DNA from 3 places in the Massilia sp. CCM 8734 genome. Region 1 is predicted to be linked to each of the others. Evidence: predicted binding sites of a transcription regulator. Region 1 holds the regulator's gene; each other region holds the start of a gene.

Region 1 (10,233 bases):
GACAGCGAATTGAGGGCCTTGGGACGGTCGAGGGTAATCACGCCGGTACGATTGGCAATGCGGGTCTGGACGAATTCGCTCATGGGGCTGGCCGGAAGAAGAAAAGGAGCGCTATTTTATCGCGCATGGATGCAAAAAGGGCGCCACGCGGGCGCCCCTTGGCGAATGGGACGGGGCCTGCTTATGCGGCCGACGGCGTCTCTTCTTCAGGCATTTCTTCAGGCATGTGCTTGATGGCCTGGTGGTTGTGGTCCTGGACCTTGTTTTTGTACTTCATGACCTGGCGATCCAGTTTGTCGACCAGGGTATCGATGGCGGCGTAGAGATCGTGCGACAGGCTTTCCACATACACGGTTTTGCCCGACAGGCGCAGGTTGATCTCGGCCTTTTGACGTTTTTCTTTTTCCGTCAGATTATCGACGGTGAGGATGACTGCGATATCGATCACTTGATCGAAATGGCGCCTTACGCGCTCAAGCTTGCTCTGTACGTATTCACGGATGGCTGGCGTTACTTCAAGATGATGTCCACTGATTGTGAGATTCATACACACACTCCTAATGATAATGGCACTTCTTGTTACTGTCGGTTCGTACGCTTGGCAGCGCAGAGGAACTGCTTTATTACCGCACGGACGATGTGATGCTGTTATGTCCGGAAAATTGCCAATCGATTAATGGGTTTAATGGGATTCAACTCCTTCATTTTGTACCCGAGCAACTTTCTCTCGTGTAGAACCAAGTGTATCAGTTATTTGGCATAGCACAAGGTAAGCACAAAGCGGGAAAGTTTCAAGGGAAAATACCCGATATATTCTGTGCGGTATAAGCTCGCGATACCGGCGGGATCAAAAAGTAGCAGAAAACGGATCGTCGTTTTGCGGCCGGCGGTTTCGCCTAGAATCGTCCCCCCGCCATTTATCCGAGCCGATCATGTTCAAGCGAACCGCCCCCAATTTCCTGCTGCGCCTGGCCCTGGCCGGGGCCCTGTGCGCCGCCGCCGCGCCGGCCCTGGCCGTTCTCAGTTTCGACATGAGCGTGAGCACCAAATTCACGGTGGCCATGCATGGCGACAACCCGCCGCCGGACGACATCAAGCAGTACAAGGTGGTGCTGGGCGAACGCTATCTGTCGGTGAGCGCGGCGGGCGAATCGATGATCTACGATTTTGCGCAGCGACGCCGCTATCAGGTCGACCTGGCCAGCGCCAGCTATGTCGACTATTCGCTGTTCGACGGCATCGGCTCGCGCAAGTCGGAACTGCTTAACCGCGCATTCCTCGGCGAGAACCTGCGCAAGGCCGGGGCCGGGCCGGTGTTCGACCCGGTCTTCGACGAGCATAATTTTTCGCTCACCGCGGCCGGCCGCAAGCTGTCCGAATCGAACGAGGCCGGCGCCACCGTGCTGGCGGTGGACGGCAACCCGCTGGCGCGGATCCCGGCCGGCGGCACCAGCATCAGCGCCAGCGACGCGGCCCAGTTCGAGCGCATGATGCGCTACCGTTTCGGCGGCCATCCGCTGGTGCTGGCGCGCCTGTCGGGCGAAAAGCGGGTGCCGGCCGGCTTCGTCATGCATCACAAGCAGATTGGCTACAGCGAAGCGCGCACCTATACCATCAGCGCGCTCCAGCACAGCGCCCCGGCCAGCTACGACCTCAAGCCGTACACGGCGCGCACCGCGCAGGGTAACGAGATCGACCAGTTGCTCGACAAGGCGCAGGCGAATGCGGCGCCGCCGACGGCGGCGGTCAAGCAAGCGTTCGAGGCCGAAACTGCGCAGGCGTTTGCCGACAAGCGCATCTTCGACGGCATGCTCGGCATGGCCGAATGGTCGTTTGTCAGCGGCGAGCCGATAAAGCCGACTGCGCAGCGCACGGCGCTGCTGCGCGCCGATCCGGCCACCCAGGCCTATCTGGGTTTGATGCGGTTCAAGTCGAAAGCGGAGCTGGAAGCGGCGGTCGCGAAGATGCAGGAACTGCGCAAGTCAAGCACGCGCAAGCAGCACATCGTGATGCTGTTCGAAGCCAATTTGCGCGGCAAATTGGGAGACGTGCGCGGCGCCTTGCCCTTGTACGCCAGCGTCCTGCGCACCAATCCGGCGCTGGCCGGGGCGTACAAGGATATGGGCGACGCGCTCTACAAGATGTACGAAACGCCGCGCGCCTGGCGCAGCTGGGACGCGGGACGGCGCATGGCGCCCGCGCTGGACTTGTTCAAAGCGGTGAACCAGCACGAGCAAAACCTGCTGCGCGAGCATCCGGAATATTTTTGAGCCGGCGCGACGGTGCGCCAGCCGGACGGCCCGCAAGAAGGATGGCAGGCCGATACCGGCGGTACAGGGCTGCGCTACCCTGCGCGCAGCCGCGGGCTGACCGTCAAAAGATAGCATTTACGACAATCCCTCCCCCTATAATGGCCCGTCTATCACCACCATAGCGAGCCACCATGTTCACACAATTCACCCCCACTGCCCTGCTGCGCGTGGCGACCGTGGGGCCCTCGGGCGCCGCTGGCGTGCCGGCGTGCGCGGGCATGACCTACGATCTGCATATCGCTGCCAACTACACCGGCGCCACGCGCGGCGGCATACCCATACCGAACGACACGTATACATTCAAGATCACGCAGGGCGAACACTATCTGAGCATGCAAGACGCGAAGGAAACGACGATTGCCGACCTGGCCACGCGGCGCCGCTATCACATCGACGAGGCAAGCGGCAGCTATGTAGCCTTTTCGATGTTCGACACCATCGGCTCTCGCCTGCTCGCAATTAAGAGGAAGGGCAGCGTCACGCCGACTTACGGCCTGATCGAGCTGGAAAACAATCTGTCGCTGGAGGTGGCGGCGCGCACGCTGACCGAGTCGACCGAAGGCGGCGCCACGGTGCTGGCCGTCGACGGCGTTCGCCTGGCCAGTATCGGCGCCGGCGGTACCAGCGTGAGCGCCCCCGACGCGGCCATGTTCGCACGCGTCCTGCGCACTTTCGGCACCCATCCGCGCGTGCTGGCGTGGCTCTCCGCCCAACAACGCCTGCCGTCCAGCCTGGTCACGTACCACAAACAGATCGAAGGCTATAGCGAAACGCGTACCTATACGATCAGCGCCGTCAAGCAAAGCGCACCGGCCGGCTACAGCCTCGCCGCATACAGACCGCGCGCGCCGCAGGGTGACGACATCGACCAGGTGCTCGACAAGGCAGCAGTCAACGCAGCCCCGCCGACGGCGGCGGCCAGACAAGCCGTCGAACGCGAAACTGAGCAGGCATTCGCAGACAATCGCTTGCTGGACGCCGTGCTGGGGATGAACGAATGGGTATGTTCGGGGGGCGATGTGATAACGCGTACGGCGGCGCAACATGCGCTGGTGGAGGCCGACCCGGAGTTGATCAGGCTGGGCGCGACAATGGGCGAAAAAAATACCAAGGCGGAACTGGAAGCGGCCATCGCCACGCTGCAGGACCTGCGCAAGCACACCACGCGCAAGCAACACGTCCTGATGCTGTTTGAAGCCGACAACCTCAAAGAGCTGGGCCAATATCGCGAAGCTGCTGCGCTCTACGCCAGCGCGCTACAGGCCAATCCGGCGATGGCGTCGGCCTACGCCAGCCTGGGAATGGCACTTTACAGAAACGAGGATACCATGCGCGCCTGGCGCAGTTGGGATGCGGGACGACGCATCTCGAGCGGTGGGGAGCTCGACCTGTTCGGCAACGTCGATCAACTGGAGCAAACGCTCTTGCGCAACTACCCGGAGTTCGTGTAGGCGCAGCGCAAACCTGCTCTCCCGGTCACAGGCACTTGCGCAGGGCGACCGACGCAGGGCGTCGGACGGCCCGCACGCAAGAAGAATGACGCTCCGATACCGGCGGTACAGAGCTGCGCTACCCTGCGCGCAGCCGCCGGCTGACCGCCAAAAGATAGCGTTACGACAATCTCTTCCTCTTATAATGGTCCGTCTATCACCACCATAGCGGGCCAACCATGTTCACGCGATACACCTCCACTTCCCTGCTGCGCCTGGCGATGCTGGGCACCCTGGGCGCCGCTGGCGCGCCGGCGTGCGCCGCCATCACCTTCGACTTGCATGTCGCCGTCAACTACACGGGCGCCACGCGCGGCGGCGTCCCCATACCGAACGAGACGCATAAATTCAAGGTCACGCAGGGCGAACGCTATCTGACCGTGCAAGACGCGAAGGAAACGACGATTGTCGACCTGGTCACGCGGCGCCGCTATCAAATCGACGAGCCAAGCCGCAGCTACGTGGCCTATTCGATGTTCGACACCATCGCCTATCGCCTGCTCGCAGTCAAAAAGAAAGGCAGCTTCACGCCGACCTACGGCCTGATCGAGCTGGAAAACAATCTGTCGGTCGAGGTGGCGGCGCGCACGCTGACCGAATCGACCGAAGGCGGCGCCACGGTGCTGGCTGTCGACGGCTTTCGCCTGGCCAGTATCGGCGCCGGCGGAACCAGCGTCAGCGCCGGCGACGCGGCCATGTTCGCACGCATCCTGCGCACTTTCGGTACCCATCCGCGCGTGCTGACGCGCCTCTCCGCCCAACCACGCCTGCCGGCCAGCCTGGTCACCTACCACAAGCAGATCGAAGGCTACAGCGAAACGCGTACCTATACGATCAGCGCCGTCAAGCAAGGCGCACCGGCCAGCTACAGTCTGGCCGCGTACAAGCTGCGCGCGCCGCAAGGTGACGAGATCGACCAGGTGCTCGACAAGGGAGCCATCAGCGCAGCACCGCCGACAGCGGCGGCCAGGCAGGCGTTCGAGCGCGAAACCGCGCAGGCGTTCGCCGACAATCGCGTGCTGGACGCTATGCTGGGGATGAACGAATGGGTATTCTCCGGGGGGGGCGATCCGGTCATGCCGACGCCGGCGCAGCGGGCGCTGTTCCAGGCCAACCCGCAGTTGAGCAGCCTTGCGGCGGTGATGCGCAAACAAGAGACCAAGGCGGAACTGGAAGCGACGCTCGCCACGCTGCAGGAACTGCGCAAGCACACTACACGCAAGCAACACGTCCTGATGCTGTTTGAAGCCGATAACCTCAAAGAGTTGGGTAGGTACCGCGAAGCAGCTGCGTTGTACGCCAAGGCGCTGCAGGCCAATCCGGCAATGGCATCGGCCTACGCCGGCCTCGGAATGTCCCTTTACAGAAGCGACGACACCGTGCGCGCCTGGCGTAGCTGGGATGCGGGACGACGCATCTCGAACGGCGGGGAGCTCGACCTGTTCGGCAACGTCGACCAACTGGAACAGTCGCTCTTGCGCGACTACCCGCAGTTCTTGTAAGCGCTGCGCAAACCTGCCCGCCCGGTCACAGGCACTTGCGCAGGGCGACCGGCGGAATCTTGAGCGCTTCGCGGTACTTGGCGACCGTGCGGCGCGCAATCACCATGCCCTGCTCGCCCAGCATGTCGGCGATCTTGCTGTCCGACAGAGGGCTCTTCGGATCTTCGGCGCTGGTCAGCTGCACGATCAGCGCGCGGATCGCCGTCGATGACGCTTCGCCGCCCGCTTCGGTGGCCACGTGGCTGCCGAAAAAATACTTCAGCTCGAACATGCCGTGCGGCGTCATCATGTACTTTTGCGTGGTCACGCGCGAGATCGTGCTCTCGTGCAGGCCAAGCGTGTCGGCGATTTCGCGCAGCACCAGCGGTCGCATCGCCACCGCGCCGTGCGAGAAGAAATTGCGCTGGCGTTCGACGATCGCTTCGGCCACCCGCAAGATGGTGTCGAAGCGCTGGCGCATGTTCTTGATCAGCCATTTGGCTTCCTGCAGCTGCGCGCCCATCTGCCCTTCGCCCTTGCCCTGCTTGAGCAGCGCGGCGTACATGCTGTTTACGCGCAGGCGCGGCATCACGTCGTTATTGAGCATCACCGACCAGCCGTTTTTTGCCTTGCGCACGATCACGTCCGGCACCACGTAGTCCGACACGTCGGACGCGAACTCCGCGCCCGGATGCGGATTGCACTGGCGGATCACGGTCTGCGCCTCGCGCAAGTCTTCATCGTCGCAATCGAGCGCTTTTTTCAGCTTGTTGAATTCGCGCTGGGCGAACCAGGTCAGGTGGTTTTCGACGATGGTCAGCGCCATGCGCCGCGTCACCATCGGCACGCCGGGCATGCGCCGGATCTGCAGCGCCAGGCATTCGGACGCATTGCGCGCGCATACCCCGCTCGGATCGAAACTTTGCAGCAGCGCCAGCACGGTGCGCAGTTCGTCGATCTCGATCTCCAGCTCGGGCGGCATGCGCTCGTGGATCTCTTCGAGCGACTCGGTCAGGTAGCCGTTGTCGTCGATGGCGTCGACGATCAGTTCGACCAGCGCCCGGTCGCGCGCTTCGAGCACGGTCACGCGCATCTGCTCCATCAGGTGCTCGCGCAAGGTGGTGCTTGATGCTTCGAGCTGCGGGCGCGAATCCTCGTCGTCGGGCGTCTTGGCGCGACCGAGGTCGCCCCACTCGCCATCGTTGTCGTTGCTGGACGGGCTGTCCGCTTCGCCGCCTTCGAAATTCTCGCCTTCGCTCGGCGCCGGCGCATCCTGCGCACCCGGCTCGGGCGTCGCTTCGGTCGGCGTCGAGGTGCTGCTGATGGCGCCATCGCCCAACAGGCGCACCGAATGATCGAGCGGATCGTCGAGCCGTTCGAGCAGCGGATTGTCGGTCAACAGCTGTTCCAGTTCCTGGTGCAGTTCCAGGGTCGACAACTGCAGCAGCCGGATCGACTGCTGCAACTGGGGCGTGAGGGCCAGGTGCTGGGAAGTGCGTAGTTGAAGGGACTGTTTCATGCCTACATCCGGAAGTGTTCGCCCAGGTAGACCCGACGCACGGATTCATCCGCGATGATATCGTCGGGACGACCGGAGGCGAGCACCGCGCCCTGGTTGATGATGTAGGCGCGGTCGCAGATACCCAGCGTTTCGCGCACGTTGTGGTCGGTGATCAGGACGCCGATGCCGCGCTGCTTGAGGAAGCGCACGATGCGCTGGATCTCGATGACGGCGATCGGATCGACCCCGGCGAACGGTTCGTCGAGCAGCACGAAGCGCGGGTTGGTCGCCAGCGCGCGCGCGATCTCGACCCGGCGCCGCTCGCCGCCCGAGAGCGACATGGCCTGGTTTTCGCGCAGTTTTTCGATCTGCAGGTCGGCCAGCAGGGTATCCAACCGTTCGTTGATCTGCGCCTTGGTGAGCGACTTGCCATCGACCTTTTGCAGCTCCAGCACGGCGCGGATGTTTTCTTCCACGGTCAGCTTGCGGAACACCGACGCTTCCTGCGGCAGGTACGACAGGCCGAGCGCGGCGCGCCGGTGAATCGGCAGGCTCGAAATATCGACCCCGCTGATATCGATCGTGCCCGCGTCCGACGGCACCAGGCCGACGATCATGTAGAACGAGGTAGTCTTGCCGGCGCCATTCGGGCCGAGCAGGCCGACCACTTCGCCGCAGTCGACCTGCAACGAGACGTCGCGCACGACCAGGCGCTTGCCGTAGCTTTTCTGCAGGCCGCGCACGATCAGCGTGCTGCCGCAATTTTTCGGTTCGATCATGGATTTCCCGCAACTGGCGTGGTGGTCGGCGCGGGCGCCGGCGCTGGTGCGGGCGTCACCGCCGGCGCGCCGGCCGCCGGCGTGGCCGGCGCGGCGCGCGGCTTGCGCGGGGCGATGATCATGGTGCCGCGACCCTGGCCCGGCTTGTTGACGCCGCTGGCGTCATTACGCGCCACGAACACCTCTTTGCGGCTGTCGTAGGAAATGAATTCGCTTTCGATTTCGTTGGTCGGTTTCTGCCCTTCGAGCTGGCGGATCCTGGCGTTCGAGAACAGCTTCATCATGTCGTTGCGTTCATCGTATTCGATGCGCTGGGCCTGGCCTTCGATCCACAGGTCGGGCCCGCCGTCGCGCTTCTGGCGGAAGGTGGCAGCCTTGCCGGCGCTGGCGGTCAGGGTCACGAACATGTCGCCTTCGGGCGTCTCCTTGATGACGGCGCGGTCCGACTTGAGAATCAGCGTGCCCTTGGTGACGACCACGTTCCCGGTCAGGATCGTCACCTGGGTCACTTCATTGGTCTCCAGGGAATCGTAAGTGATCACCGCCTGCTTGGCGGAATCGGCCTTTTCGGCGGACGCGGTGGCCGCGGCCAGGCCCAGCAGGGCGATGGCTAGGAATTTTTTCATTGTGGTTTACCTGTGATGGTTGGCGCTGCGCGCGCCGCTTTCGGTGGATACACGATCTGCCCGCGGCTGGCGAACTTGAGCTCGCGCGTCGCGTTGTTCGCTTCCATGCCGGTTCCCCTGATGGTGGAATTGCCCAGCGTGACCTGGACCGGCTGGTCGGACGTCATGCGGTCTTCGTCGGTAAAGACGGTCAGTGCTTCGGTCTTGAGTTCCATCGCGCGGTTGTTGGGCGACTCGGGCCGCACCACCTTGACATCGCCCATCAGGTCGGCCTGGTTCTGGGCGTGGCGGATGCGCGCGCGCTGCGAGGTGATGGTGGTGAGCGGCTGGCCGGGCGCGACGCCCTGCAGCACCGGCAGCTCGACATCGGAGGAATCGTCGATCGGGCGGTGCGTGAGCTTGGCGCCGGACACCAGGTAGCGCGGCTTGCCCTCGGGCGTCATGCGCACGAAGCTGAATTGTTCGACGATGTAGTCGGGTTCATTCTTGAAGGTGTTCGGATCGACCGTGTCGTCGCCGTTTTGCGCCAGCTGGACCAGCCAGAAGGTGCCGAAGGCGAAGAAGGTCCCGACCACCATGATCGCGGTCAGGCGCCAGCGGTGTGCGGTGCGCTTATGCATGGTGGTCTCCTGTGGTGTGCATCAGGCGAAGTACGGCGCCAGTGCCGCGTCGTAGGTGCCTTGCGCGCGCATGACCAGGTCGCACACTTCGCGCACCGCGCCACGCCCGCCGCCGGCCTTGGTGACGTAATGGGCGCGGTACTGCACTTCTGGATGCCCGGTCGGCACGGTGACGGCAAAGCCGACCTGCAGCAGCAGCGGCAGGTCGATCACATCGTCGCCGATGTAGCCGCACTGCGCGGCGGTGACGCCGGTCGCTTCCAGCAATTTGGCAAAGGCGACGCGCTTGTCGTGGATGCCCTGGTGGACGTGCATGATGCCCAGGTCGGCGGCGCGCCGCACCACGATCGGCGACTGGCGCGCGCTGATGATGGCGGTGGCCACGCCGCTCTTTTGCAGCAGCTGGATGCCCAGGCCGTCGAGCACATTGAAGGTCTTGGTCGCTTCGCCATCGGGGCCGTAGGTCAGGCTGCCGTCGGTGAGCACGCCATCGACGTCGAAAATCATGACCTTGACGGCGGCGGCGCGCTGCATGTGGGCCAGTTGGTTTGCGGGCTCGGTCATGTCAGATCACCTTGGCGCGGGTCAGGTCGTGGATATGCAGGGCGCCAACGAGCTTGCCGGCGCAATCGACCACCAGCATCTGGTTGATGCGGAATTCTTCCATGATGGCCACCGCGTCGACCGCCAGCTGGTCGGGACCGACCCGGCGCGGGTCGGCGTGCATCACGTCGCGGATGGTGATCTTCGTGAAATCCTGCACGCGCTCGATCAGCCGGCGCAGGTCGCCGTCGGTAAATACGCCGACCGGGTGCCCGGCGTCATCGACGATAGCGGTCATGCCCATCCCCTTCTGGGTGATTTCGAGCAGGGCCACCGAGAGCGACACATCGGCAGTCACGGCCGGCACCGCGTCGCCGCTGCGCATGACGTCGCGCACGTGGGTCAGCAGGCGCCGTCCCAGCGCGCCGCCCGGATGCGAGCGGGCGAAATCTTCTTCTTTAAAGCCGTGGGCGTCGAGCAGCGCCACGGCCAGCGCGTCGCCCAGCGCCAGGGTGACGGTGGTGCTGGCGGTCGGCGCCAGGTTGAGCGGGCAGGCTTCCTTGGCCACCGAGACGTCGAGGTGCACGTCGGCCAGCAGCGCCAGGCTCGATTGCGGGTTGCCGGTCATGGCGATCAGCGGTGCGCCCATGCGCTTGATGATCGGCAGGATCGACATCAGCTCGGCCGTCTCGCCGGAATTCGAGATGGCGATGAAGGCATCCTGCGCGGTGACCATGCCAAGGTCGCCGTGGGCCGCTTCGCCCGGGTGGACGAACATGGCCGGGGTGCCGGTCGAGGCCAGGGTGGCGGCGATCTTGCGCGCGATATGGCCCGACTTGCCCATGCCGGAGACGACCACGCGCCCGCCGCACTCCATCAGC
Region 2 (10,233 bases), on a different contig from region 1:
CCCATCCTCGGACGAGGTGCTGGAACAGACTTTGGGACAGTTCGGCCAGGGGCTGGCCGAATACTGGCCGCACGCGTTCGGCATGCAGGTCAATGGCAAGCCGGTCAAGTTGCGCCCGGACGTCCATGCGGAAGTCTACGCGATCGCGCGCGAAGCGCTGTTCAATGCGTCACGCTATGCCGATGCCACGCGGATCGACCTGGAACTGACTTACAGCGCCAGTGCGTTCCTTGTGCGCATTCGCGACAACGGGCGCGGACTCGATGACATTGTCGCCGCGACCGGCCAACGCCCCGGCCATTGGGGGTTGGTGGGCATGCGCGAGCGTGCCGGCAGCATTGGCGCGGTGCTCGATATCAGCAGCAAAGCCGGTGCGGGCACGGACATCACGGTGACGGTACCCGGCAAGATGGCGTATTCATGAGCTATACTGTCAATAGCGGGCACGCTTGTTTCAGGCTGCCCAGAAGCTTTCCTTCGGAGCATTGTCGTAGCTGTTCCCCCCTGCGCGACATGGATGCCTGCCAGGTAGAGCCAGTCCTCGCCGCCCCGCCGTAACGTCCTGCGCTTCCAGTTCCGGCGGCATGCGCAGCGAACTACGTCGGGCGGCTCTGCGCACGGGCGGCCTCAATGGCGACCGTCAGGCGCGCATCATCCTGCGCGCGCGGCGACAGCTTGCCGTCCGTCCACGCATAGAAGCCGCTGCGCGAAACCTCAAACACGCGACACAGAGCGGTGACGGGATAGTCGAGTCGTCACTGTTTCATCATCGCGTACTTTGGTAGCGACGCCTCTGCGAGCTCCTTGCGCAGTTTGACGACCTCGGCCTCAAGTTTCGGAACGGCGCGGCTGCCAGGGGCCAGCTTGGGCGCGGTGCCGCGCCTGGCGCCGCAGCTTAGGTGACCAGAGTGCCCGAAAGAGTCAGGCTACCTCAATCGACAGGAGTCGGCCAGGAGCGGACGTTCGGTCACAGCAAAGCATGGGATGGAAAGCAGCAAATAACTGGTATGAACCTAACAGAGTACATAAAATTGAAAATATCCTATCATGTTCGTTAACCTTCAAATCAAGAACGATGTGCAGCTCGTCGCCCCCGTCGATTCCTGCTGCAACTGTGGCTCGACACAAGATGTTCGGATGGAGGCAACGGATCTTCGTCGGCTGCCGCTTTTTGGACTAGCCGGTGCTGAGATCAAGATCGAACTGCCATTTCCTTATTGTTCTGGCTGTGTTTCTTCGTCGCAGCGCAGGCGACCTACCGTATTGGGTATTGCTGCGGTTACGGCTTTGCTTTCACTTGTCCTCGGGATGTGCTGGATTTTCTTCGGCCCCCAATTTGCGGAGGAAAAAATAGTTACGATTGTTGTACCAATGCTGGTGATAACAAGTCTCTGCATCGTGTTGGGTTTCTATGGCCTGCGGCGACCATCTGCGAAGCAATCAAGTTTCTATCAACCAGTCAAACTTCGGAATACAGGGCATCAGTGGCCTGCCGATATCACTGGCCTCGAACTCGCATTTACGAATCACGATTACGGGAAAAAATTCGCTGATGCCAACAGGACAGCGATCGCGGCCAAGAAGTTAAAGGTCGTTGACGCATAGGCAGGAGGCGCAGCGTGCTGGTGGCCCAGAACATGCGAAATCGGCTTAGTTTGTATTCAATTTCTCAATCGTCCGCAATCGGACGACAGCAGCCGAGGTCGGCAGCGCGACCGTCGAGTGCAATCGGCAGTGAGCGCCAGGACTGGACGTTTGACGTGACACGCAAGCTTGCCGTTACCTGAGCCTTTGCAATAGCTCGCACCCCGCGCGGGCCAAAGAAGAACGGCGCAGTATAAGTCGCGAAGAATTATGGATCTAAGAAAAATTCAGTTACTCACGCAGCTTCCTTAAAAAGAGCCGTTGGCGCAGGCCGTCGTGGCCGAGCGACGCCAGGTCATTGATGTGCCGCGTGCGCGTTCGATGACATCGAGCACCGCACGCTGGCCGTGGCCTGCGGCTGCGGCCAGGCCCACGTGAGCCGTTTTTCCACCGGTGCAACAGAACCGGTGCAGTATGGCCGCGATGTGCGCGCCCTGGCGGTGCATTTGACCCGAGGTTAATCAGGCTATGAACCTATACGGGTGTCAAGCCCCCATCCACGGCAAGCCCGCCTTGCACCATCCCCCCACGCTCTTGCGGTGCCCGTCCGCATCCTTGTCGCCCTCGAAACCTTCCAGGATATCGAAGGCGTGCGCATAGCCGTTCTCCGTCGCCACCCTGGCCGCGTGGCGCGAGCGCACGCCCGAGCGGCACAAAAACAGCAACACTTCATCCTTCTGCGCCACCGCTTGCAGCTGCTGCACAAAATCGGGATTGGGCACCCCTTCCGGCCACACGCTCCACTGCACCGCGCAGTGCTGCTGCGCCGGAATGGCGACCTTGCCGACCCACGCGCGCTCGGCGTCGGTGCGCACGTCGACCAGGCGCACGCGCGCTTCGCTTTGCAGCAGTTCCCAGGCTTCCTGCGGCGTCACCGCTCCGGCATACGGTTCGCCCGGCGCGCGGGTGCGGGCGGCGGCAAGCAGGGTCTCGACGTTACTCATGGCGTATTCCTCGGTGAAGTTTGCGATTATTATATGAGCGACGCACCATGGCGCGGCATATTTCCCTTTTCGGTGCATGGCGCATCAAACTGGTGCAATCGGCAGCGTTTGCACCAATGCAGTGCGAGCGCAGCCAGGCGCCACGGGCATGCCGCCAACAGGAACCCAGAAGTTTAGTGCCATTTGGCAGCATTTTCAACGCTGCTATTGCCTTTGGTCTATGTGGTCTGGCTGGCACGCTTTCTGCTATGATTCCTGTAAGTTTTGCCGCCCGGGCGGCAACCCCCCATTTATCTTAGGAGAGATACGCATGGCAATGACGGCCGCAGAAGTCTTGGAAATGGTTAAAGAGAAGCACGTTCGCTTTGTGGACTTTCGCTTCGCCGATACGCGCGGCAAAGAGCAGCACGTAACGGTTCCCGTATCGCACTTCGATCTCGACAAATTTGAATCGGGCCACGCTTTCGACGGCTCGTCGATCGCCGGCTGGAAGGGCATCGAAGCGTCCGACATGCTGCTCATGCCAGACCCGAATACCGCCAACATCGACCCGTTCATGGAAGAAGTCACGCTGTTCATGCAGTGCGACGTCATCGAACCGGCCGACGGCAAGGGCTACGACCGCGATCCGCGTTCGATCGCCAAGCGCGCCGAAGCCTACCTCAAGTCGACCGGCATCGGCGACACCGCCTACTTCGGCCCTGAGCCGGAATTTTTCATCTTCGACAGCGTGCGCTGGAAGATCGACATGTCGGGCTGCTTCGTCAAGATCGATTCGGATGAATCGTCGTGGGCGACCGACGCCAAGACCGAAGGCGGCAACAGCGGCCACCGTCCAACCGTCAAGGGCGGCTACTTCCCGGTGCCACCGGTCGATTCGTTCCAGGACATGCGCTCGGAAATGTGCCTGATCCTCGAAGAACTGGGCATCCCGGTCGAAGTGCACCACCACGAAGTGGCCGGCGCCGGCCAGAATGAAATCGGCACCCGGTTCTCGACCCTGGTCGAGCGCGCCGACTGGACCCAGAACCTGAAATACGTGGTCTGGAACGTGGCCCACAGCTATGGCAAGACCGCCACCTTCATGCCGAAACCGATCGTTGGCGACAACGGCTCGGGCATGCACGTGCACCAGTCGATCTGGAAAGACGGCAAAAACCTGTTCGCCGGCGACGGCTATGCGGGCCTGTCGGAAGATGCGCTGTTCTACATCGGCGGCATCATCAAGCACGCCAAGGCATTGAACGCGATCACCAACCCGGGCACCAACTCGTACAAGCGCCTCGTGCCTGGCTACGAAGCGCCGGTCAAGCTGGCTTACTCGGCCAAGAACCGTTCGGCCTCGATCCGTATTCCGCACGTGGCCAATCCAAAAGGCCGCCGCATCGAGACCCGCTTCCCGGATCCACTGGCAAACGTGTACCTGTGCTTCGCCGCGCTGCTGATGGCGGGCCTGGACGGTATCGCCAACAAGATCCATCCGGGCGAAGCGGCGTCGAAAGACCTGTACCACCTGCCGCCGGAAGAAGACGCGCTGATCCCGACCGTGTGCGCTTCGCTGGAAGAAGCACTGGATAACCTGAACAAGGACCGCGAGTTCCTGACCCGCGGCGGCGTTTTCAGCGACAGCATGATCGATGCCTACATCGAACTCAAAATGCAGGACGTGCAACGCATGCGCATGACCACGCACCCGGTTGAATTCGACATGTACTATTCGCTGTAATTGTTTTTTGTTGGCAAGCATTGCCAACTTGCAGCACCTGTGGCCGTAGAGACATCAAAACGTATCTCTACGGTATAAAAACGCGAGGAAGGCCACGGCTTTCCTCGCGTTTTTCATTGGATGTTGTATATTCGGTTGAATCTAATTACTCCACGGAATTCCGTGAAACAACGCTGATGCTTATGATAACGAGGATGTCCCGGATTCGCCTGCTCCGCCCGCTGCGCTCGCCGAAGTTGCCTTTACTGGCGCTGGCGCTGCTCGCCGGCCTGGGCGTGCAACCGCTGGCCCGGGCCGACATCTATTTGTGCGTCGACGCCAATGGCAAAAAGGAGTTGACCGACAACCCCAGGAGCGGCTGCAAGCAGCTCGACGTGCCGAACAATATCCCGGCGCCGTCCGCGCGCAAGAATACCGGGCCGGCCAAGCCGGTGACCACGCCGACCGATTTTCCCAAGGTGGGCGGCAGCGAGCAGCGCGCGCGCGACGCCGACCGGCGCGAAATCCTCAATCAGGAACTGCGCGCCGAAGAGAAGAAGCTGGCCGAACTCAAACGCGAATACAACAAGGGCGAGCCTGAACGCCAGGGCAACGAGAAGAACTACGCCAAGTACGAAGAGCGGGTCAAGCAAATGGCGGAAAACGTCGCGCGCGCCGAAAAGAATGTCGAAGCGCTGCGCCGCGAAATCTCGAACATCAAATGACCCCGGCCGCTCCCCCGGCGCCACGACGGGACGGCCTGGCCGGCCTCGACCTGCTGGCGTCGGCCGTGCTGCTGGTCGACGCCGGCGGCGCCATCACCTTCGCCAACGCCGCCTGCGAGAACCTGCTCGAAAGCTCGCTGCGCGCCCTGCAACGCCAGCAACTGAACACGCTGTTCCTCAATGCCGAGGAGTTGATCAAGCTGTGCGAGCAGGCGCTGGCCCATAAATACGCCGACCTGCGCCAGGACCTGACCCTGGAGCGCAGCGGGCGCGAGCCGCTGCATGTGCACAGCATCGTCAGCGAAGCCGGCGAGTGGGGCATTGTGATCGAGCTGCGCGAGAACGTCCAGCAACTCAAACTCGACCGCGAAGAGCGCATCCTCGACCAGAGCCAGGTCAACAAGGAACTGGTGCGCAACCTGGCGCACGAGATCAAGAACCCGCTGGGCGGCATCCGCGGCGCGGCGCAACTGCTCGAACTCGAACTGCCGGCGCGTCACCTGACCCAGCTGCGCGAGTACACCCAGGTGATCATCAAGGAAGCGGACCGCCTGCAAACCCTGGTCGACCGCCTGCTGGCGCCGCACCGGCGTCCGCACATCGTCGGCGACGTCAATATCCACGAAGTGCTCGAGCGCGTGCGCAGCCTGATGCTGGCCGAGTTCCCGGCTGGCCTCTCCATCCGGCGCGACTACGACGCCTCGATTCCCGAGTTCAGGGGCGACAAGGAACAGTTGATCCAGACCGTGCTCAATATCGCCCACAATGCGGCGCAAGCGTTGTCGGAGCAGATTGTGGCGGGCGACGCCCAGCTGGTTTTCAAGACCCGCGTGGCGCGCCAGGTGACCCTGGCCAAGGTGCGCTACGGGCTGGCATTAGACTTGCATATCATCGACAATGGACCGGGCATCCCGCCGCAGATCCGCGACCGCATTTTCTATCCTTTGGTATCGGGACGGGAGGGCGGCAGCGGCCTGGGGCTGACACTGGCGCAGACCTTCGTGCAGCAGCACATGGGTGTGATCGAGTGCGAAAGCCGGCCTGGATTTACGGATTTCAGGATCCTGTTGCCGCTGCCATAAGCCGCGCATCAGCCTTGTCGTCCGGGTCCCATCAATTGAAGATCCATATTGCGGGGAAGCGCGAACACATGAAACCAATCTGGATAGTCGACGACGACGCCTCCATCCGCTGGGTGCTTGAAAAAGCACTGGCACGCGAGAACCTCGCCACCAAAAGCTTTTCGAACGCGCGCGATGCGATGGCCGCGCTCGAATTCGATACGCCGCAAGTGCTGGTGTCCGACATCCGCATGCCGGGCGAGTCGGGGCTGGACCTGCTGCAGACCGTCAAGGCCAGCTATCCCGGCCTGCCGGTCATTATCATCACCGCGTTTTCCGACCTCGATTCGGCCGTCGCCGCCTTCCAGGGCGGGGCCTTCGAATACCTGGCCAAGCCGTTCGACATCGACAAGGCGGTCGAACTGATCCGGCGCGCGCTGGAAGAAAGCCTGCGCGAGACCAGCGTCGAATCGGGGCCCACCGAAACCCCCGAAATCCTGGGCCAGGCGCCGGCCATGCAGGAAGTGTTCCGCGCCATCGGGCGCTTGTCGCAATCGAACGTGACGGTGCTGATCACGGGCGAATCGGGCACCGGCAAGGAACTGGTGGCGCGCGCCTTGCACAAGCACAGTCCGCGCGCGCAACAGCCCTTCATCGCCCTGAACACCGCGGCGATCCCGAAGGACTTGCTCGAATCCGAACTGTTCGGCCACGAACGCGGCGCCTTCACGGGGGCGCAGACCACGCGCCGCGGGCGCTTCGAGCAGGCCGAGAACGGCACCCTGTTCTTGGATGAAATCGGCGACATGCCGTTCGACCTGCAAACCCGCTTGCTGCGGGTGCTCTCGGACGGTCACTTCTACCGCGTCGGCGGGCACCAGCCGATGAAGGCCAATGTGCGCGTGATCACGGCGACCCATCAGAACCTGGAACAGCGCGTGCGCGACGGCCTGTTTCGCGAAGACTTGTACCACCGCCTGAACGTGATCCGCCTGCGCCTGCCCAGTTTGCGGGAGCGGCGCGAGGATATCCCCCTTTTGGTGCGCCACTTCCTGGTGCAGAGCGCGCGCCAGCTCGGGGTCGAGGCCAAGCGCATGAGCGAGCCGGCGATGCAGTTCCTCGCCGGGCTGGACTTGCCGGGCAATGTGCGCCAGCTGGAAAACCTGTGCAACTGGATCACCGTGATGGCGCCCGGCCAGACGGTGGAAGTCAAAGACATGCCGTTCGAACTGACGCAGGAGGGCGCGGCCGACGCGGCGCTGCCGCTGGCGCCGGGCGAGAGCGCTGCGCTGCAGGCCAGCGGCCAGGCCGGCATGGTGGGCGGCGGCGCCGGCATGGCGGCGCTGGACGCGGCGGGCGGCTGGATCGGTTTGCTGGAGCTGCAGGCGGCCGGCATGCTGGCCGCCGGGCAGTCGGAAGTGATGGATGTGCTGGGACGGCAGTTCGAGTCGGCCCTGATCAAGACGGCGCTCAAGCACACCCACGGGCGCAAGAACGATGCCGCGGTGCGCCTCGGGATCGGGCGCAACACCATCACGCGCAAGATCGCCGAACTGGGGATCGACGGCGCCAAGGACGAGTAGGGCAGGGGGCGCTGATATCACCGCAGCAGCGTCGCCCCCGCGCAGGCGGGGGCCCAAGTTGAAGGCTCAGTCGCGGGATGTGCTGCGAACTTGGACCCCCGCCTGCGCGGGGGGGGACGGTTCGCCGGCTAATGGCGGCTGAAAATGCATCCCTCGGCGCTGTATCCGCGCAACCGCCGCATGGTGTAAGCTTCTGTCCAATTTATCGTTGGAACCATCATGCTGATCAACTGCGTCGCCTACCAGGAAGGCAAAAAGCTGTCCGACATTTCCGTCGAAGCCATCAGCGACTACATTCAAAAACCCGACTGCTTCGTGTGGGTGGCCCTGAAGGACGCCCAGCCGGACGAACTGGCCATCATGCAGCACGAATTCGGCCTGCACGAACTGGCGGTGGAAGACGCGCTGCGCGGCCACCAGCGTCCCAAGATCGAGGAGTACGGCGACTCGCTGTTCGTGGTCGTGCAGACGGTGGAAACCGATGGCGATGAACTGAGCGTGGGCCAGGTGGCCATGTTCGTCGGCGAAAATTACGTGCTCTCGGTGCGCAACAACGTCATGCGCGGTTTTCTCGGCGTGCGCGCGCGCGCCGAACGCGAACCGCACCTGCTGGCCAAGGGGTCCTCGTTCGTGCTGTACGCGCTGATGGACGCGGTGGTCGACCGTTACTTTCCGGTGGTGGACGCGCTCGAATCGGAACTCGAAACGATCGAGGACCGCATTTTTATCCGCGGCTCGCAGCGCGACAACATCGAGCGCCTGTATGAACTCAAACGCAAGGTGCTGACCTTGCGCCACGCGGTCACGCCGCTGCTCGACGCCATCGGCAAGCTGCATGGCGGGCGCGTGCCCCCGTTCTGCCGCGACACCCAGGAATACTTCCGCGACGTGCACGACCACCTGCAGCGCATCAACGCTTCGCTCGACACCATCCGCGACACCATCGGCACGGCGATCCAGGTCAATCTGTCGATGGTGGCGATCGACGATGGCGAAGTCAATAAACGGCTGGCCGCATGGGCCGCGATCTTCGCGGTGTTTACCGCGTTCGCCGGCGTGTGGGGGATGAACTTCGAATTCATGCCGGAGCTGAAATGGCATTTCGGTTACCTGGCGGCGCTGTGCGTGATGATCAGCGTGTGTTTCTACCTGTATTACCGGTTCAGGAAGTCGGGCTGGCTGTAGGGATTTCTGACAAGTTGTTCGGCGGTCGCGCAGAGTGCGCTAAGTAAGTGTGCAGAGATTATTGTGATTTATAGCGAACAGAAGCGGATGCCTTGCAAGGCGCACGCCGCTAGCAGTGCGAGCACTGCTAGCGGTGGGCAACACAGCAAGGCGCCGCTTATGGAAGCTGGAAATCACAAGAATTTATGCGCACTTACTTAGCATTCCTGGTGACCAGGTTCATTTCTTGGGTTGATTCAGATCTGCTTGGTGGCCAAGGCATCTTTCCGAAGGCTATGCCGGCTCATTTGACCGGTTCAGGCTGGATGACGCCCGAGGGAGGCGGCTGAGTGAGCTTAGGAGCTGGCGTTTCAGTGACCACCGGTACGTTAGCAATTTTTTCCACGTTAGCGTTAAACTTCGCCATCGCTTGGTAGCCGCCAAAAAGGGCTCCGATGACAATGATCGTTAGAATGTTGACGCCTAGATTTCCAACGATGTCACCAAGCCAAGCGAGAAGATTCTTTTTGCTTTTCAGTTCAGCGAGCACAGCCGACATATTCTGGTTGAGGACGCTTTCGCGTACCTCGTCTTCAAATTCCTGCATCCGTTGGGCCACTCCAGCGTTGAGGAACGCCTCCGCAAGCTGCTGTGCCTGCGCACGATAGGTTGCGATTTTTGTAAGTTCGCACGTTTGCGTATGGAAGACTTTCAGTTCATCCGGTGTGGGCAGGCGCCCGTGGGCGGAAATGGTGGCTTCAATAAAAGCGATTTTGTCCCGTTTGTACAGAACATAGGCAATTGCTCCGACGGCATCGTTGGGGTCGTTGACCAGTTCCTTGTAGATCCAGTTATAGGACGAAGCGGCAGGCGACACTCCGGCAGCTGGCGGAGCGGCGGGCGCCGCCGGTACTGAAGGCGTACTTGGCGCAGGAGGGACTGGTCCCGCCATCAATCAGGTCCCGCTGACGACGCGGCGCGCTTCGGCGAAAGCGTGGTTGATCTCTTCCGGACTGAAGCGCGAATGCCGCAGCAGTTTTGTGGCGGCCGGCGAGAGGCCGTCTGGTACCTTGTCTTTGCGGGCAATGAGCTTGTTGTTGGCCTGGCGCACATCATCGGACGTGAAACGCTTTAACACTGGCTTCATGTTTCCTCCACGGTCAATCCACTTCTATTTTACTCCAATTTATGCACGTGCCAACGCTCGGTCCGGGCTTGCAGTCGATCAAGCGCATGTGACGAAATGATCGTCCAGTCACCCCTGCGGGAAGTCACTTTCATCGCGCCATCGACAACGCCACCGCTTCCGCCACCTTGATGCCGTCCACCGCCGCCGACAAAATCCCGCCAGCGTAGCCGGCGCCTTCGCCGGCCGGGAACAGGCCGCGCGTGTTCAGGCTTTGCAAG
Region 3 (10,233 bases), on a different contig from region 1:
CCTCGACGCCGGCCAATTCGGACCGGCGCGTCAATCGATCGCCGCCGCGCGCAAACTGGCCGGCGCGTCGCTGCCGGTGGTGTACGCCGAGGCCATGGCCGACTTCCGCGAGCACAAGCTGAATGCCTCCCTGGCATCGCTGCAACAAGTGCTGCGCGTTGCGCCCGACTACTATCCCGCCATCTTGCTCGCCGGCGCGGTGCAATCGGGCCTGGGGGCGACCGGACAGGCCGAGGGACATTTGCTGAAATTTCTCACCGCCTATCCGGGCGATGTGTACGCCACCAAACTGATGAGTGCCTTGCACGTGCGCGCGAATGCCCCCCAGGCAGCGCTCGACCTGCTCACGCCCTTGCTCGAGAAATACCCCGCCGATGTCGAACTGCTGACCCTGGCCGGCGAAGCGAACTTGCGCGCGCACAAGTTCGGACCCGCCACCGGCTTCTTCGAACAGGCCCTCGCGCTCGATCCGAAAGCCACCTCGCTGCACACCTCGCTGGCACTAAGTCGCCTGGGCAGCGGCGACACCGGGCGTGCGGCGGCCGAACTGGAGCGCGCTGCCGCGCTCGACGGTGGCGCGCCCAGCACCGGCGTACTGCTGGTGATGACCCATCTGCGGGCCAACAACACCGACAAGGCGCTCGCCACCATCCTGGAAATGGAGCGGCGCGGTGACAATCCCCTGGTCCAGAACTTGAAGGGCGGCATTTACCTGGCGCAGCGCGACGCCGGCCTGGCACGCGCCAGTTTCGACAAAGCGCTGGCGCTCGAACCGCTGTACCTGCCCGCGCTGGCGAACCTGGCCCAACTCGATCTGATCGAAGGCAAGCCGGCCGACGCCCGCAAGCGCTACGAAGCGGCGCTGCAAAAGGCGCCGCGCAACGGCGCCCTGCTCGAAGCGCTGGCCGGCCTCGCGCAACGTGAAGGGAAACCGGGCGACGCCGTCGCGTGGCTGGAACGCGCGCGCAATATCGAACCCGAGGCCCTGCCGCTGGCGCTGCGCCTTGCCGACATGTACGCCCGCGCCGGCAGCAAGGACAAAGCCCTGCGGCTCGCACGCACTCTCCAGAGCGCCAATCCCGCCAACCCGCAAGCTGCCGAGACGCTCGCCCGGATATACGTGCTCAACAACGACCTGACTGCGGCCATCGAAGCCTACGGGCGCCTGGCGGCCCTGGTTCCGACCTCACCCACGCCCCTGTTACGGATGGCTAATTTGCACGTGGAGAAGCAAGACGACAGTGCCGCGCTCGCGCTGCTGCGCCAGTCGCTTGCCATCGAACCGACCTCGTTCGACGCGCAGATCACCTTGATCAACCTCCTGCTCAGGCAACAAAAATTTGCCGACGCGCGCGCCGTTGCGCTCGACGCGCAGCAACGCAAACCGGATTCCGCAAACGGACACAAGCTCGAAGGTGACGTGCATGCCGCCCAGGGACAATACACGGCCGCGCTCGCCGCATGGGAGCGCGCCTTTGTCCGCAAGGCCGACGGCGCCTTGCTGATCCAGATGCACGGCGCCCTGAACAAGCTCGGCCGCGCGGCGGAGGCCGATGCGCGCATGGTCCAGTGGTTCAAGGAGCATCCGGCCGACGTGCCAGCGCGCCTTTACTACGCCAGCAGCAAGCTGGTCGCGAACGATCACAAGGGCGCCATCGGACAACTGGAAGCCATCCTCAAGGCCGATCCGGACAACATCATCGCGCTCAACGACATCGCGTGGGCCTGCCAGCAGAGCGGCGATGCGCGCGCACAAGCGTTCGCCGAGCGCGCGCATGCGCTGGCGCCCGGCAATCCGGCCGTGCTCGACACGCTCGGCTGGATTGACGTCGAGCGCGGCAACCTGGCGCGCGCCGTGCCCCTGCTGCGCAAAGCCAATGCCTTGGCGCCGGCCGCCGGCAATATCCACTTCCACTTGGGTACGGCGCTGGCGCGTTCGGGCGACAAACGGGCCGCGCGCCGCGAGCTCGAACGCCTGCTCGCGCAGCCGCAACGCTCCGCCCATCATGAAGAGGCCACCGCCCTGCTGCGTACCTTGTAGGTCGGCGCCTTGCTGCGCACCTTGTAGTGCGGCGCCTTGCTGCGCACCTTGTAGTGCGGCGCCATGCTGCATACCTTGCAGGCCGGTGCCGTCGGTAAGCGAACCGGCCCGGAACCTGGCCCGTCCGCTACGGCTGGCAGGCCCGCCTGCAACAGCCACGCCGGGACGCCCAGGGATGCGCGTCGACCGCCAACGCTCGCCGCCGCGCGGCAGTGCCGCTACACCACGCCCCGCCGTCGACTGCCGTCGCACGACGCCGACGGCATTGCCGCCATGCCACGCCGCCGGCCTCTGCTGACCGGCGGCGGCACAAGCCTTACGTCCGTCCCGGCTCGTACCGTCCCGGCGCGATGATTCCGTCCGGGTCGAGCGCCTTCTTGATTCGCGCCACTGTCTCCCAATACACATCGCCATGCGGATCGAGTTGCCCCATCGACTGATTGCCGACCCGATAAGGAATATAGCCGGCGTTCATCACGCTGTCGAAGACCGCCCGATAGCACTTTTTTGCACGTATCACTTCATCCGCATCCTCCTTGTCATAGGCAATTGTCAGCACCGCACCCAGCGCGCGTTCGTTGATCATGCTAAATGTCACAAACAAATCGAAACCGTGCGCGGCGAACAGCGGTTCGACCAGCGCATGCAACTCCAGCACGTCGGCGCCGCGCATCGGCAGCACCGGCGAGATCCACAGCATGCCGCAGTTGTCCTGCGCCGGATCGGCCCGCAGCGGAAAGCCAGCCGGCAACGCCGCGCGCCGTCGCCAGTAGGCACCCGCGAGAAAGCGCCCGTTCGGCTTGCCCCGGTTCATCGCGAACAGCGCTTCGCCCAGCCCAAGCTGCGCGCGCAGGCGCTGTCCGGCCCGCGACGAACCCAGCACACGCGCCAACACGCCTCCCCAGCGTAGCTTGCGCTCGCTCAAGAACGCGGTCTGCGCGCGCGTGCCGCGCAAGGCCTTTGTGATCGCCGCGCGCGCCGCCGCCACCTGCGCGGCGCTGCCATACAGCGCGCCCGATACGGTCCAGGCGCCAACCGCCGCCGCCTCGCGCATGGCGCCACGCACCGCCGGCGGCAGACAGGATTGGTCGGGCGCCAGCGAACGCGGAAACACGCGCCCGCCGGAAATCACGCGCAAGTCATTGCCAATATGGACAATGCTGCGCAAGGTACCGTTCATGCGCAACGGCCGCAGCGCATCGACCACCGCCGCAATATCCACATGATCAGACACCGTGCACAGAAAATGGTTCACGCATGCGGCGGCGGGCACCAGCCAGATGCCGATCCGCGTGACGATGCCGAAGTTCGACTGGGTGAACATGCCATCGATGAACGGTCCCACGCCGTAGGGAAACAGGTGGGTCGCGCGCGCGCCCGGATAGTGGCCGAAGCCGGTGTCGAGCACGGCGCCGCTGGCCAGCACGACACGCATGCCGGAAACGTGCTGCAGCCGGTTGCCGTACGGCGAGTGACCGAAACCCCGTTCCAGGATGTTGCCCATGAAGCTGGTATCGGGACCGGCGCCGGTGCAATCGATCCACCAGTCCAGTTTTTCGGCCTGTAAATAATCCGACAACTGCTGCTGGGTCACGCCAGGCTCGATCACGGCGTAGCCGAGTTCGGCGTCGACGGTGACGATCCGGTTCATCCGGCCCAGGTCGACGATCAGTTGCGCCTCGCCCACCGCGCAGGCGTCGCCATAGCCCCAGTTGCGCCCGGTACTGAGCGGATACAGCGGCAAGCCTAGCTCCGCTCCCAGCCGCACCACGGCCACCACCTCGGCCTGGGTGGCGGGCGCCCCCCCCCCCCGCGGCGGGGGGGCGCCCGCGGCGGTGCTGCAACTGTAGCGCCTGAGCGCGTCGAGCTCGGCGCTCGCATGGTCCGCTCCGACGATCGCGCGCAGCGCCGCCAGCACCCGGTCTTGCCCGGCCGTGGCCCCATCCGGCCCGGTTTGTCGGAATTTTTGCTCATCGAAAATGTGCATCGCGCCCCCGTCTCAGTGATGCCCGCCGTTCAGGCGCGCGGTGATGCCTGCTTCGTCCCACACCGGGAAAAAATATGGGTAGAAAGAGCGCTCGTCGCCATGCTGCTCCATCAGCCCGCCCCATTTGCGGATTTGCACTCCCATTTCTTCCAGCGGCAGGCGCAGCAGAACCGCCGGGGCCCCGACCCGGCTGCACGGACGCTCTTCGCCGAAGTCGCTGAAACCGAGCATGCGCTTATAGAACATCACGTGGCGGGGATTGACTTCGATCACGTAATCGCTGAATCCGTGCAGCTTGTGCGAATACAAATACGAAATATGGATCAGCGCGGCGAAGACGCGCTTGGTGACGCCCTTGTCGATCGCCAGGCGCGACGGCTCGCACAAGCGCCGGCCCTGGCTGCGCAGCGCATCGAGCTTGTCGCGAAAATTGTCATCGGCCGGCAGCCCGAATGCGCTGTCGAGGCACAAGCTCATGGTGCCAACCAGTACCCCACCGGTCTCGGCATACAGCGTCACCTTGTTCGGATCGTGCTGCAGGCTGGGCTCGAACGCATAGCCGCGCCAGCCGTACATCTTCCGGATCAGGAGGCTGGCAGCCTCGCGCCGTCCGGCCGAATTGGCCAGGCGGATATGGAAAACCTGTAGCTGTTGCCCGGTATCGGGCACCGCCGGCGGCGCCTCGCTCGGTTCCGGCGCGCGTAAGCCCGCCGGCATCTCGAAGGTTGCAATCGGTAGATCGTCTTGAAACATGGCTCTCTTCCTTCCACGTGATCGCACGGTCCGCCTGCCGGTCCGCGCGCAAAGTTGTGTAGGTCAGACAGGGCCATCAGTAAGGAAGTTCACGCTGTGCGCCCACACATTGTTCTGCAACAAACATGGGCAGTCGGGAAATTTTCCATCCCGGCGGGAAACACGGGGAACTGCTCAGCCATATTCCACAAGCCATTGATAACAAAGGAAAAAGTGAGCTGGCACGCTTGCTGCATAGATGGTTGGCACGGCGGCGCCGCAAGCTGTCGACGCTTCCCCACCTGATCCCACCGGAGAGTCAATTATGAAACTAGTCCCGACATCCCTGATGAAACATGCGGCGATTGCCGGTCTCTGCCTGGCCGCAATGAACGGCGCGCGCGCCGATGCATTCGCCCAGTCCGTCCTCCTGATCGACAATTTCCGCCTGCTTCATTCCAGCGGTGACGCCTTCAAATCGACAGATTTCACCACGCTCATCGACAGCGTCAGCGCCCGCGCCACCGCGTCTCTCAACGGCGTGAGCTCCACCGCTACGCTCGACGGCAGCACGCCCGACGTGGCGCACCAGTTCGTCGGCCTGCCGACGGCTCCGCGCGCCGAAAACGACTTTGCCCACTTTTCCGGACTGCCAAGCCTGCCCGGCACCTTCGGCTATGCCGACCAGAACATGACCGGCAGCGCCATGACCATCGGTTCGCAACAGGCCGGGGCCCGGGTCGATACGCGCGCCGACGCTTCCCTGGGCAGCGACGGCAAGGCCGGCGGCGAGTCCGACGTCGGTACCTTGGCCTTATTCAAATTCACTCTCGGCACGAGCGAGACCATGTCCATCTCCTTCGACGCCAGGCCGATGACGCAGGCCTACGCCAGCAGCGGCAGCGGGAGCGGGACCAACGCCATCGCCCGCCTGGCATGGAGCGTGAATATCAAGAATGTGGAAACCGGCCAACTCATGCTCGACTACTCGCCCGGCAAACTCAACGGCGAGAGCTTGTCAAGCCGCAATGGCCATGCCTTTGGCACTTCCACCTTCGACCCGGGCTGGCTGAACTTTTCGGCCAAGTCGCTCCAGCTCAACGCCAACGATACGTATATGTTGACCATCAACCAGGGCACGTTTGCCAACGCCATGCAGAAGTCGGCGGTGCCGGAACCGGGCAGCCTGGCGCTCTTCGGCCTCGGCCTGCTGGGGATGTCGCTGATGGCGCGACGCCGCAAGTAGGACGGCCATGCAGACAAGAAGAACAAGGTGGCCACGCTGTTTGCGGCCATTCCAGGGCCCGCGGCCGGTGCTGCGCGGTCGGCGCCGGCTGGGGATGCGGGTGTCGGACCGCCCCGCCGGGCCCTGATGCACGGCTCGCTGTCAGCCGGCATTTTTCCGGTCAGGAGCGCGCCTGACCGGGCAATTTTTTTGGCAGGAGCAGGCTGCGCGCGCATGCTCTTTTTACGCTTGACGCGAATCAACGCGCCCGTGATCAGCGGAAACTTACAGTTTCCACGGACATATAATCGAACGAGTAGTGAAGCTGGCAGTGTCGCTTCCCATCGCCGCCCGACTTACGGAGACCCACACGATATGGAGGACTTCATCAGCCAGTTGCTGCTGCATGTAAGAGGCATCTGGAAATATCGCTGGCTCGCCATCGGCACCGTGTGGGTCGTGGCATCGCTGGGCTGGGTGGTGGTGCTGCGCCTGCCGAACGACTACCAGAGCTCGGCCCGCGTGTTTGTCGATACCCAGAGCATCCTCAAGCCGCTCATGGCCAGCATGACCAGCATGCCGAACGTGCAGCAACAGGTATCGATCATGAGCCGCACCCTGCTCAGCCGGCCGAACCTGGAGCGCGTCTTGCGCATGGTCGACCTTGATGTGGACGCCACCACGCCGCGCCAGCGCGAACACCAGATCGACGAACTGGCTGCGCGCCTGAAAATTTCCGGCACCACCACCAACGATATCTATTCGATCACCTACGGCGGCGACAATCCCAAGCAGGTGCACGACGTGGTGCAAGCCTTGCTGACCATCTTTTTGGAAGGCAGCTTCAAGGGCAAGAAGGCCGATTCCCAGCACGCCATCCGTTTCATCGACGACCAGATCAAAAACTACGAGCAGCGCCTGGTGGCGGCCGAAAACACGGTCAAGGAATTCAAGCTGCGCAACAGCGCGCTGCTGCCGCGCCAGGGCGTCGATTACAGCGCCCAACTGGCCATCGCCAGCGATGCCCTCAGCACCGCGCGCATCGACCTGCTCGAAGCCGAGCAGGCGCGCATTGCGATCCAGGCGCGCATCAATGGCGACCCGCTGCCGGCCGGGGCCGATCCGCGCCCGCGCGCCATCGTCAATCCCGATATCGACGCCCGCATCGCCGCCATCAACAAGAACCTCGACACCCTGCGCCTGCAATACACCGACCTGCACCCGGACGTGGTCAGCGCGCGCCGCCTGCTGGCCCAGCTCGAAGCGCGCAAGATCGAGGAAAGCAAGCTGGCCCAGCGCGATGGCGACCCCGGCCGCTTTTACAGCCCCATGCTGCAGCAGCTCAAGGTAGCCCTGACCGAGGCCGACGCCAAGGTGGCGGCGATGCGCGTGCGGGTGCACGAATACAGCGTGCGCCACGAGCGCCTGCGCGAACAGAGCAATGCCGTGCCGGAAGTCGAATCGCAACTGGCCCAGCTCAACCGCGATTATGAAATCAACAAGGACAACTACGAAAAGCTGATCGCGCGGCGCGAGTCGGCCAGGCTCTCGGGCGACCTGAGCTCCTCGACCGAGATGATGACGTTCCGCATCATCGATCCGCCCACCATGCCGATCTCGCCGGTCGGCCCCAACCGGCGCCTGTTCCACACCGGCGTGCTCTTGATCGCCCTGTGCGCCGGGATGGGCGCGGCGCTCCTGATCAGCCAGGTCCGTCCGACCTTCGTCAGCCCCAGCGCGCTGCGCGAGATCACCGGACTGAACGTGCTCGGTACGGTATCGATGACCTGGAACGATGCCGAACGCACCAAGCTGCGCCGGGGGCAATACCTGCTCGGCGCGGCCTTCACCGCCTTGCTCGGCCTGTACGGCGCGATCATGGCATCCGGATTTCTCACGGGCTAAGCCCCAGGGAGTACAACGTGGACAGTTCCCCTATTCCGGCCGCTGCGCCGCACGGCCCCGACGCGCCCGCCGGCGCCCACAACGCCGAGCAGTTGCGCGAAGTCGACATCAACCTGGCGCGCCTGCAGCAGATGGGCATGGTGACCCACGACGGCGGGCGCACCAGCGTGGCTGAAGATTTTCGCATCATCAAGCGCCCGCTGCTGCGCAATGCGCGCGCGGCGGTGTCCGGCGGGGTGCGGCACGGCAACCTGATCGTCGTCACCAGCGCCCTGCCCGGCGAAGGCAAGACCTACTGTGCGATCAACCTGGCGATGAGCATCGCCATGGAAAAAGACCACACCGTGCTGCTGGTCGACGCCGACGTCGCCCGTCCCTCGGTGCTGCGCACGCTCGGTCTGGCGCCGGGGCTGGGATTGATGGATATCTTGCTCAATGGCGACCTGAGCCTGTCGGACGTGATCCTCAAGACCAATATCCCGACCCTGAGCCTGTTGCCGGCGGGGCGCAACAACAAGCACGCCACCGAACTGCTGGCCAGCCACGCGATGAGCAAGCTGCTCTCGGAAATTGCCAACCGCTACCCGGACCGGATCGTGATTTTCGACTCGCCGCCCTTGCTGCTGACCACCGAAGCGGCGGTGCTGGCGGCGCAGATGGGCCAGGTGGTGATGGTGGTCGAGTCCGAGACGACGACCCAGCGCGAAGTCAAGGAAGCGCTGCTACGGCTCGACAACTGCGCCCACGTCGACCTGATCTGCAACAAGGCGCGCGCCTTCAACGGCGGCGACTACCACGGCTACTACGACTAGCCGATGCCAAACAACAAGCTGGTGTCAGACCTGACACCACGGTTTGCAGTTGAGTTCGTGTCTGAATGTCAGACCTGACACCGATGTGGACACCGATGTGTAGTTGAGGGCGGCGCTATCCGCGCCATCCTGTTTGTTCCCGTTCGCCCGATTAACCTTTGGAGTCGACCATGACTACTTCCCTTGAACCGCCGCGCCTCGTGGTGCATCTGATCCACCAGCTCGACATCGGCGGCCTCGAAAACGGCCTGATCAACCTGATCAAACACATGCCGCCCGAACGCTATCGGCATGCCATCGTCTGCCTCAAGGATTATTCGGAGTACCACGCGCACATCAAGCAGCGCGGCGTCGAGATCATCAGCCTGAATAAGCGCGAAGGCAAGGACTGGGGCCATTACCTGCGCCTGTTCCGCGCCCTGCGCGCGCTGCAGCCGGACTTGATCCACACGCGCAACCTGTGCGGCATCGAAGGCCAGCTGGTGGCGGCCCTGGCCGGCGTCAAGCTGCGCGTGCACGGCGAGCATGGCCGCGATATGAGCGACCTGTACGGCAAACGCCTGAAATACAAGCTGCTGCGCCGCCTGCTGCGTCCGCTGATCGGCCACTTCATCGCCGTCAGCGCCGACCTCGAGCATTGGCTGATCGACAGCGTCGGCGCCGAGCCCGAAAAAGTGTCGCAGATTTCCAACGGGGTCGACAGCATCCAGTTCCACCCGCGCCTCGGCCCGCCGGCGGCGATCGGCCCGGCCGGCTTCATGCAGGATAACGCCTTCGTCATCGGCAGCGTCGGGCGCATGGAGGAAATCAAGGATTACGCCACCCTGGTCGAAGCCTTCCTGCGCCTGATCGCCTCGCCCCATCCGGCCCACCAGCGCATGCGCCTCTTGATCGTGGGCGACGGCCCGCAACGCGCCGCCTGTCTCGACACCCTCACGCGCGCCGGCGCCGCCCACCGCGCCTGGCTGCCGGGCGAGCGCACCGACATCGCCCAGCTGCTGCGCGCCATGGACCTGTTCGTGCTGCCGTCGCTGGCCGAAGGCAGTTCCAACACCATCCTCGAAGCCATGGCGACCGGGCTGCCGGTGGTGGCCACCGCCGTCGGCGGCAATCCGGTGCTGGTGCATCCCGGTTTTACCGGTATCCTGGTGCCGCCCCGTGCGCCCGACCTGATGGCCGCCGCCATCGCCGATTACTGCCGTATCCCGGACATGGCGGCGCGCCACGGCATGCGCGCGCGTGGCCAGGTCATCGCCAGGCACAGCCTGCCCGAAATGGCGCGCGGCTATCTGCGCGTGTACGATGCGCTGGCGCACCCGGATGGCGGTTGCCCTGGGCCGGCCGCGCACGCGTAGTCTGCGTCATGTGCATGTAGCAGGCGTCACGGACAGGCCAGCGCGCCCTGGCGCGCCTCGTGCAGTTGCGCGTAACAGGCCGCCAGTTGCCGCGCCACCCGCTCCCAGCTGTCGCCGCGCACCAGCGCGCGCACCTGTTCGCGCGGCGGCGGCGACACCAGCAGGCGCAGCACCGC

The links. Region 1 encodes sigma-54, which starts transcription at its own class of promoters, with help from an activator protein. Its sites were predicted from a motif close to TGGCANGNAANCTGCTTT; they were not measured.
Region 2: the regulator sigma-54 is predicted to act here: its motif matches at 2,821-2,838, upstream of glnA (type I glutamate--ammonia ligase).
Region 3: the regulator sigma-54 is predicted to act here: its motif matches at 5,001-5,018, upstream of F2P46_RS37080 (EDSAP-1 family PEP-CTERM protein).

Annotation. Positions count from the first base shown of each region.
Region 1 covers NZ_WHJI01000012.1:7,125-17,357, reverse strand. Annotated here, with positions in the region: gene F2P46_RS13100 (enoyl-CoA hydratase/isomerase family protein) at 1-83, opposite strand, end outside; gene raiA (ribosome-associated translation inhibitor RaiA) at 182-547, opposite strand; gene F2P46_RS13090 (hypothetical protein) at 933-2,270, shown strand; gene F2P46_RS13085 (hypothetical protein) at 2,444-3,763, shown strand; gene F2P46_RS13080 (tetratricopeptide repeat protein) at 3,982-5,304, shown strand; gene F2P46_RS13075 (RNA polymerase factor sigma-54) at 5,330-6,802, opposite strand; gene lptB (LPS export ABC transporter ATP-binding protein) at 6,805-7,563, opposite strand; gene lptA (lipopolysaccharide transport periplasmic protein LptA) at 7,560-8,189, opposite strand; gene lptC (LPS export ABC transporter periplasmic protein LptC) at 8,186-8,809, opposite strand; gene F2P46_RS13055 (HAD family hydrolase) at 8,831-9,373, opposite strand; gene F2P46_RS13050 (KpsF/GutQ family sugar-phosphate isomerase) at 9,375-10,233, opposite strand, start outside.
Region 2 covers NZ_WHJI01000020.1:94,196-104,428, forward strand. Annotated here, with positions in the region: gene F2P46_RS19210 (sensor histidine kinase) at 1-424, shown strand, start outside; gene F2P46_RS19215 (hypothetical protein) at 1,048-1,605, shown strand; gene F2P46_RS19220 (rhodanese-like domain-containing protein) at 2,130-2,588, opposite strand; gene glnA (type I glutamate--ammonia ligase) at 2,899-4,314, shown strand; gene F2P46_RS19230 (DUF4124 domain-containing protein) at 4,509-5,018, shown strand; gene glnL (nitrogen regulation protein NR(II)) at 5,015-6,100, shown strand; gene ntrC (nitrogen regulation protein NR(I)) at 6,169-7,662, shown strand; gene corA (magnesium/cobalt transporter CorA) at 7,882-8,847, shown strand; gene F2P46_RS19250 (hypothetical protein) at 9,131-9,778, opposite strand; gene F2P46_RS19255 (hypothetical protein) at 9,782-9,973, opposite strand; gene F2P46_RS19260 (NAD(P)/FAD-dependent oxidoreductase) at 10,104-10,233, opposite strand, start outside.
Region 3 covers NZ_WHJI01000022.1:5,527-15,759, forward strand. Annotated here, with positions in the region: gene prsT (XrtA/PEP-CTERM system TPR-repeat protein PrsT) at 1-2,041, shown strand, start outside; gene F2P46_RS19910 (FAD-binding oxidoreductase) at 2,358-4,028, opposite strand; gene F2P46_RS19915 (long-chain N-acyl amino acid synthase) at 4,041-4,781, opposite strand; gene F2P46_RS37080 (EDSAP-1 family PEP-CTERM protein) at 5,086-6,006, shown strand; gene F2P46_RS19925 (XrtA system polysaccharide chain length determinant) at 6,361-7,890, shown strand; gene F2P46_RS19930 (XrtA-associated tyrosine autokinase) at 7,983-8,702, shown strand; gene F2P46_RS19935 (TIGR03088 family PEP-CTERM/XrtA system glycosyltransferase) at 8,873-10,057, shown strand; gene F2P46_RS19940 (glycosyltransferase) at 10,084-10,233, opposite strand, start outside.